DNA from 2 places in the Cupriavidus sp. 86D6 genome. Region 1 is predicted to be linked to the other one. Evidence: riboswitches for the same ligand, from Rfam matches in the RefSeq annotation. Region 1 holds a riboswitch; the other holds the start of a gene.
The links. Region 1 has a riboswitch for glycine ahead of gcvT (glycine cleavage system aminomethyltransferase GcvT). Riboswitches for the same ligand answer to the same signal wherever they lie in the genome.

Region 1 (3,973 bases):
TGTTGTAGTAGCCCTGTCCGATGAAGCTCTTCAGCACGCGGTTCTTGCCGGCCAGGCCGCGCAGGCGGGCCAGCGCGGCTTCCTCGGTCAGCGGGGCGGTGAACTCGCCCAGCGACATGCCGTCGCGGCGGCGGATGGCGGCGGGCACCACGGCGTCGATCAGCGCGGCGCGGCTGTCGAAGCCAAGCACCTTGAGCATGTGTTGCTGTTCGGCGCTGTCGGGGCCGATGTGGCGGGCGGCGAAGGCGTCGCGCGCCTCCAGTTCGGCCAGCGTGGGCCGTGTACCTTGGGCGGCGGCATTCATGGGAAGCGGGGCGTTCATGGCAAGGAATCTCGGGGAGCGGGCGGCGGGCAGGTGGTCGGCCTGTCCGCCGCGCGCGGCATCAAACAGTCAGCGCGATCAGGCGCCGACGCTGGCCTTGTAGGCGTCGACGTTCATCAGGCCGTTCACGTCGTCGGCGTTGGCCGGCTTCAGCTTGAACAGCCAGGCGTCAAAGGCGTTGGCGTTGACCGACTCGGGCGCTGCCGAAGCGGCGTCGTTGACGGCGATCACTTCGCCAGCCACCGGCGCGTAGATGTCGGAAGCTGCCTTCACGGACTCCACCACGGCCAGGGCGTCGCCGGCACCCACCGACTTGCCCACTTCGGGCAGTTCCAGGAAGACGATGTCGCCCAGGGCGTCCTGGGCGTGGTCGGTAATGCCGATCGTCAGCGTGCCGTCGGCTTCGACGCGCACCCATTCGTGCGACTCGGTGTACTTCAGGTCAGCGGGGAAGTTCATGAGGTTCTCCGGGATACAGTTTGTTTCTTGTTTCATTCACCCGGTCCGCAGCAGGTTGGGCTCGAGCGGACGGGCGGAAGGGCGACCGTTTGATGTGAAGCCGGGCGATGCCTCAGCTCACGAGTGCCTTGCCATTACGCACAAACGGCAGTTTAACCACAGTCGCGGTCAGTTTGCGGTCACGAATCTCGACCTGGACGTCGGTGCCCGGCGCCACGCCCTTCGGCAGGCGGGCGAACGCGATTGACTGCTGCAGGCTCGGGCTGAACGTGCCGCTGGTGATTTCGCCAGCGCCGGCCGCCGTGATGACCTTCTGGTGCGCACGCAGCACGCCGCCCTTGTCGCGCAGGATCAGGCCCGCGAACGTCTGCTTCTGGCCGCCTGCCAGTAGCGCCTGCTTGCCGATGAAGTCGCGCTCGCTCTGCAGGTCGAGCGTCCAGGCCAGGCCGGCGTCCAGTGGCGACGTATTGATATCCATGTCCTGGCCGTACAGGTTCATGCCGGCTTCCAGGCGCAGCGTGTCGCGCGCGCCCAGGCCGGCCGGACGTACGCCCGCGGCGATCAGCTTTTCCCAGATGCCGGCGACGTTCTCGGCCGGTACCACCAGCTCGAAGCCGTCTTCGCCGGTGTATCCGGTGCGGGCGACCATCAGTTCGCCCATTTCCGGGTCTTGCACGACCAGCGCGTTGAACGGCTTGAGCGCGTCGGCCGGCTGGGTGGAGGGAAAGGCCTGGTAGACCTTGGCGCGGGCGTTGGGGCCCTGCACGGCCACGATGGCCAGCTTGCCGGTGCCCGCCGGTGCCACATCGCCGCGGCGCGGTGTGATCGTCACGCCGCTGCCAGTGGCCGCATTGCGCGACTGGATCCATTCGATATCGCCAAGGGCCGTGCTGGCGTTCACCACCAGGCGGAAGTGGTCCTCGGCAAAGAAGTAGACGATCAGGTCGTCGATGACGCCGCCTTTTTCGTCGAGCATGCACGAATACAGCGCCTTGCCCGGCGTCTGCAGCTTGTCGACGTTGTTGGCCAGCAGGCCGCGCAGGAAGGCCCGCGTGCCGGCCCCGTGCAGGTCGACCACGCACATGTGCGACACGTCGAACATGCCGGCATCGGCACGCACGGCATTGTGTTCCTCGATCTGCGAACCGTAGTTGACCGGCATGTCCCAGCCGCCAAAGTCGACCATGCGGGCGCCGAGGGCGCGGTGGATAGCGTTGAGGGGCGTGGCCTGGAGCGTCATGGATATCCTCGGGGGCGGTTCGAAAACGAAAAAAGGGTCATCCGCCGCAACGATCGGGCGCACCAATGTGCATCCAATCCGCTGCGGCGGATGACCCCTCTGTCCTCGATACCTGAGAGATTACGAAGCCGGAACTTCGTGCGCCCCTTCGGTGGACATGCTCACCACGGCGTCAGGGCAGTGGCGGATGTCGCTCTCCAGAGTGCGGCATGCATCGTGTGCATGTTGCATGCCGATCCGGTCGGTCCATGGTGCCTGAGAGTTTGCGGGTGGTTCCCCTTCGGCGGCGCAATCGATGCGCGCTCTCCCGGCCGGATGCGCGAGAATGTACGGGACCGGTCAGCCTTTGTCAAACGCGCGCCTGACGCCGGCCGGCGGCCCCGCCCCCGGGATTGGAATCGACGGCGGGCCGGTTAGCGACGGTCCTTCGTCACCACATTACCGACCACGCCGCCCACGGCCGCGCCGCCCAGCGTACCCAACGCGCTGCCGTCGGTCAGGACCGCACCGCCGAGCGCACCGGCGCCCGCGCCAATGGCGGTATTACGCTGCTTCGGGGTCATGTCCGCGCAGCCCGCAAAGCCCACCAGCGTCACGCCGATCAGGGCAACTTTCGAAAGGGTGCGAAGCGTCTTCATGATTGGCTCCTTTGTTGTCATCGAGATCATCGTTTCCGATTTGTTGATATGTCCCGGACCGGTCGCGCCACGCGCAAGACCCGTGCGGTCCTGTGAGATAAGAGGCAAGCTCCATGCCCCGGGATCCGCTGCTTTACGATTGTTACCAGCCTGAAACGCCTCTTGTCGGACGTCGCCCGACACGCCCGTGGGCGCCTGCGGCGCGTGTTAACATCGACGCCTTCGGCGCGCCACCTTCCAGGTGCGCCATGAGCCATTCCGCCTGCCACGTTCCCCAGCCCCATGACTCACGGACTCAATGCCGCGCAATCCGAAGCGGTGCGCTACCTGGACGGCCCCTGCCTTGTGCTGGCGGGCGCCGGATCGGGCAAGACCCGCGTGATCACGCAGAAAATCGCCCACCTGATCGAGGACAAGGGGTTCGAGCCGCGTCACATTGCCGCTGTCACGTTCACGAACAAGGCGGCGAAAGAGATGCAGGAACGCATCGGCAAGCTGATGGAAGGCAAGACCACGCGCGAAGGGAAGCGCATTCCACTCAAGCAGCTGACGGTTTGTACGTTTCACTCGCTTGGCGTGCAAATCTTGCGCATGGAAGCCGAGCATGTCGGGTTGAAGCCGCAATTTTCGATCATGGATTCGGACGACTGCTTCGGGCTGGTCCAGGAGCAGCTGAGCACCACCGACAAGAAGCTGATCCGCAGCGTGCAGAGCACCATCTCGCTGTGGAAGAACGGCATGGTCGATCCCGAGACCGCGCTTGCGCAGGCGGCCAATGCCGACGAGCACCAGGCCGCGATGGTCTATCGCAACTACGTGGCCACGCTGAACGCTTACCAGGCGGTGGACTTCGACGACCTGATCCGCCTGCCCGCCGAACTGTTCGCGCGCGACGAGGCCGTGCGTTTGAAGTGGCAGAACCGGCTGCGCTATTTCCTGGTCGACGAATACCAGGACACCAACGCGTGCCAGTACCAGCTGCTGAAGCTGCTGGCCGGCGGCTCGCACCTGCGCGCGCCGGCGTTCACGGCGGTGGGCGACGACGACCAGGCCATCTATGGCTGGCGTGGCGCCACGCTGGACAACCTGCGGCTGCTGCAGACCGATTTTCCGGACCTGAAGGTGGTCAAGCTGGAGCAGAACTACCGCTCGACCGTGCGCATCCTGGAAGCGGCCAACGCGGTCATCGCCAACAACCCGAAGCTGTTCGACAAGAAGCTGTGGTCGGAACACGGCATGGGCGATCCGATCGCCGTCCACCCGATGAACGACGAGGAGCACGAGGCCGAGTCGGTAGTGTTCCGCCTGTCCGCG
Region 2 (3,973 bases), on a different contig from region 1:
GTCTATCCCGCGTTCTGGCTGATGAACCACTACCCGAGCGTGCCGCTGGTACTGGGCATGTCCGCGCTGCTGACCGCCAGCATCAACCTGGGCACCACGCCGCTGTTCCTGATGCTGCTGGAAATGCTGCCCGCCGGCGTGCGCGCCACGGGCCTGGCCGTGATCTACAGCGTGGGCGTGACGGTGTTCGGCGGGTCGTCGCAGTTCGTCGTCACATGGCTGCTGGCGAAGACTGGCAACCCGATGGCCCCCGCCTTCTACATGATGGCGTGCGGCGTGCTGGCCCTGGTGGCCGTGCTGCGCATCGTCGAGAAACGCGAACACTGATCCCTGTCGATATCCGTCGCGACGCCGCGAGCCTGACTTTCCGAGACCTCACCATGACCCGAGAACCGACCCTGACCCCGTTTCAGCTGCTGCCGCACCTGTTGCCTGCCATCGACACCGAGACCTTCGTCAATATCCGCCGCCAGATCCATGCGCAGCCCGAACTGGGCTTCGAGGTTGGCGCCACCAGCCGGCTGGTGGCCACGCTGCTGGAAAGCTGGGGCTACGACGTGCACACCGGCATTGGCAAGAGCGGCGTGGTGGGCCAGTTGAAGCTCGGCAACGGCACGCGACGGCTGGGCATCCGGGCCGACATGGACGCCCTGCCGATCGTCGAGGCCACCGGCCTGCCCTACGCCAGCAAGACGCCCGGCCGCATGCACGCCTGCGGGCACGATGGCCATACCGCCATCCTGCTGGCCGCCGCCCACGCGCTGGCCAGGTCGCGCAGCTTCGACGGCACGCTGAACCTGATCTTCCAGCCCGACGAAGAGAACCTGTGCGGCGCGCGCGCGATGATGGAAGACGGCCTGTTCGAGCGCTTTCCGTGCGATGCGGTCTTCGCGCTGCACAACATGCCCGGCGTGCCGGCCGGTTCGTTTCGGGTGCTGGAGGGGCCGGTCAGCCTGTCGTCCGACGTGGCCGATGTCACGATCCGCGGCGTCGGCGGCCATGGCGCGATGCCCCATCGTTCGAAGGACCCCATTGCCGCGTCGGCCGCCATCATCACCGCGCTGCAAACGGTGGTGGCGCGCAGCGTGGCGCCCGACGACACCGCCGTGGTATCGGTCGGCTTCATCCACGCCGGTGCCACGCACAACGTGATTCCGGAGGAGGTCAAGCTCGGCCTCAATGTGCGCGCGGCGCGGCCCGAAACGCGCGCGCTGGTGGAAGCCCGCATCCACGAGATTGTCAGCCTGACCGCGCAGGCCCACGGCGTGACGGCGCAGATCGACTATCGCCAGCTGACGCCGCCGATGGTCAACGCGGCCGGCCCTACCGCACTGGCTGCCGAGGTCTGCCAGGAGCTGGTGGGCGCCGAGCACGTGGTGACGCAGGCGCCCAAGGGCCTCAATGGCAGCGAGGACTTCGCCTGGATGCTCGATGCGGTGCCCGGCTGCTACCTGATCCTGGGCAACGGCGAAGGAGAATTCGGCGGCTGCATGGTCCATAACCCCGGCTACGACTTCAACGACCAGGTGCTGCCGCTGGGCGCCGCGGCCTGGGTGCGGCTGGCGCAACGCTTTCTGGTGCCTTCGGCCTGACGGCAACAAACCTGATGGCCGAATCCTTAATTTCTATGGCATAGTGGCCACCGTTGTACCCCGCGATATCGGGAGAGCCCGTCGCTGCCGCCAGGCAGCACGGCGCCGAAGGAGCAACCGCCCCGGAAACTCTCAGGCAAAAGGACCGGTATCGCCATGGAACTCTGAAGAACCCCGGCTTGTACGTCGGCCGGCGGTACCGAAGGAGCAAGCGAGCCCCGGCTCGCGAATCTCTCAGGTCAAGGACAGAGGGGGCGTCCGCGAGAAGCGCATGGTGCGCCGTGGACTGCCACCTCATGACGTCCTGAAAGACCCTTCCACATGAAAACCATTGCAGTGATCGGCGGCGGTATTACCGGCGTCACGACCGCGTACGCGCTGGCCAGGCGCGGGTTCTCCGTCACGCTGTTCGAGCGACATCGCTATGCGGCCATGGAAACGTCGTTCGCCAACGGCGGCCAGTTGTCGGCCTCGAACGCCGAAGTCTGGACGCACTGGTCCACGCTGGCCAAGGGCCTCAAATGGATGCTGCGCGCCGATGCGCCGCTGCTGGTGAATCCGCGCCCCACCTGGCACAAGCTGAGCTGGTTCGCCGAGTTCATGGCGTCGATTCCGCATTACCGCGCCAACACGGTCGAGACCGCGCGCCTGGCCATCGCCGCGCGCCAGCACCTGTTCGCCTGGGCCGACGCTGAAGGCATCGACTTCGACCTGAAGCGGCGCGGCATCCTGCATATCTATCGCAACAAGGCGGGATTCGAGCATGCCGGCCGGGTGTCGAAGCTGCTGGCCGAAGGCGGGCTGGAGCGCCACGCGGTCACGCCGGCCGAGATGCGCGACATCGAGCCCACGCTGGCCGGCGACTACTACGGCGGCTACTACACCGAGAGCGACGCCACGGGCGACATCCACAAGTTCACCAGCGGCCTGGCCGCGGCGATCCAGCGCCTGGGCGTGCACACGCTGTACAACCAGGATGTGCGCGCGGTGGCCACCACGGGGCGGCGCGCCACCGTGGTGTCGGCGGAAGACAACCTGCCCACATCGCGCGAATTCGATGGCGTGGTGGTGTGCGCTGGCGTGGCCAGCCGCGCCTTCGCCCGGCAGCTGGGCGACCGCGTCAACATCTATCCGGTGAAGGGCTATTCGATCACGGTGAACCTGAACGATGCGCAAAGCCAGGCCAGCGCGCCGACGGTCAGCCTGCTCGACGACGAAACCAAGCTCGTGACCAGCCGCCTGGGCCCAGACCGCTTCCGCGTGGCCGGCACGGCGGAGTTCAACGGCATCAACCGCGACATCCGCGCCGACCGCATCCGTCCGCTGGTCGACTGGGTGCATGCCTGCTTCCCCGGCGTCAGCACGCGCAGCGTGGTGCCCTGGGCCGGCCTGCGTCCGATGATGCCAAACATGATGCCGCGCGTAGGCCGTGGCCACGCCGCCAACGTGTTCTACAACACGGGGCACGGACACCTGGGCTGGACGCTATCGGCCGTGACGGCCGAGATGGTGGGGGATGTGGTCCGGCAGGCCGCGACGCAGGACGCGCGCGTTGCGGTGGGCCAGGGCGTGGGCGGCGTGGCAGCTTGATACGCCCGCCCTCTCCCCCGCCCCTCTCCCGCCGTGCGGGAGAGGGGAGCAAACCGCCGCCGTCGATATGCCGTTGGTGTTCTCCCCTCTCCCGCTTCGCGGGAGAGGGGTCGGGGGAGAGGGCCAGCCCGGCGAAAGCCCGGGACTGCCCTTTCTGGGCCGGAAATGAAAAAGCCCTGCTCGTTGAGCAGGGCTTTCAAAATTGGTGCCCAGAAGAGGACTCGAACCTCCACAGTGTTGCCACCGCTAGGACCTGAACCTAGTGCGTCTACCAATTCCGCCATCTGGGCTTCGTTTCGCTGCATTGCTGCGTTGAAGCGAGACGCGAATTCTACATAAGCTCTGGCGATTTGCAAGCCCTTTTTCACGGGATCGTCAAAATCAGCTGTTCTGCACCCCAAGGTACAGGCTGCCGTCAACCACGTAGCGGTTGCGCCCCGCCCGCTTGGCGCGGTACATCGCGCTGTCGGCGCGGTGCAGCAGCGGCTCCAGGCGCGGGGCTTCGGGCACCGCGCATACCGCGCCCACGCTGATCGTCACGTAGGGCTGCACGGGCGTGCCGTTGTGCGGAATGGCAAGGTCCCGCACCACCGCCACCATGCTGCGGGCGATGGCTCGCGTTTCGTCCGCCGACGAATCCGGCAGTACCACCGCGAATTCCTCGCCGCCCAGCCGGGCGCAGAACTGCGGGCCCCGCAGCACGCCAGTCAGGGCTTCGGCCACCTGGCGCAGGCAGTCGTCGCCGCAGGGGTGCCCGTACAGGTCGTTGAATTGCTTGAACAGGTCGACAT

Region 2: linked by a shared signal. The riboswitch ahead of AC3G88_RS24515 (D-amino acid dehydrogenase) and the one ahead of gcvT (glycine cleavage system aminomethyltransferase GcvT) in region 1 are both predicted to bind glycine.

What each region holds. Positions count from the first base shown of each region.
Region 1 covers NZ_JBYPSB010000006.1:352,946-356,918, forward strand. The annotation lists gene gcvP (aminomethyl-transferring glycine dehydrogenase) at 1-322, opposite strand, end outside; gene gcvH (glycine cleavage system protein GcvH) at 401-781, opposite strand; gene gcvT (glycine cleavage system aminomethyltransferase GcvT) at 894-2,021, opposite strand; glycine riboswitch at 2,111-2,232, opposite strand; glycine riboswitch at 2,254-2,341, opposite strand; gene AC3G88_RS17135 (YMGG-like glycine zipper-containing protein) at 2,435-2,659, opposite strand; gene AC3G88_RS17140 (UvrD-helicase domain-containing protein) at 2,942-3,973, shown strand, end outside.
Region 2 covers NZ_JBYPSB010000015.1:89,230-93,202, reverse strand. The annotation lists gene AC3G88_RS24525 (MFS transporter) at 1-327, shown strand, start outside; gene AC3G88_RS24520 (M20 aminoacylase family protein) at 381-1,592, shown strand; glycine riboswitch at 1,652-1,750, shown strand; gene AC3G88_RS24515 (D-amino acid dehydrogenase) at 1,914-3,182, shown strand; tRNA gene AC3G88_RS24510 (tRNA-Leu) at 3,386-3,472, opposite strand; gene AC3G88_RS24505 (diguanylate cyclase domain-containing protein) at 3,564-3,973, opposite strand, start outside.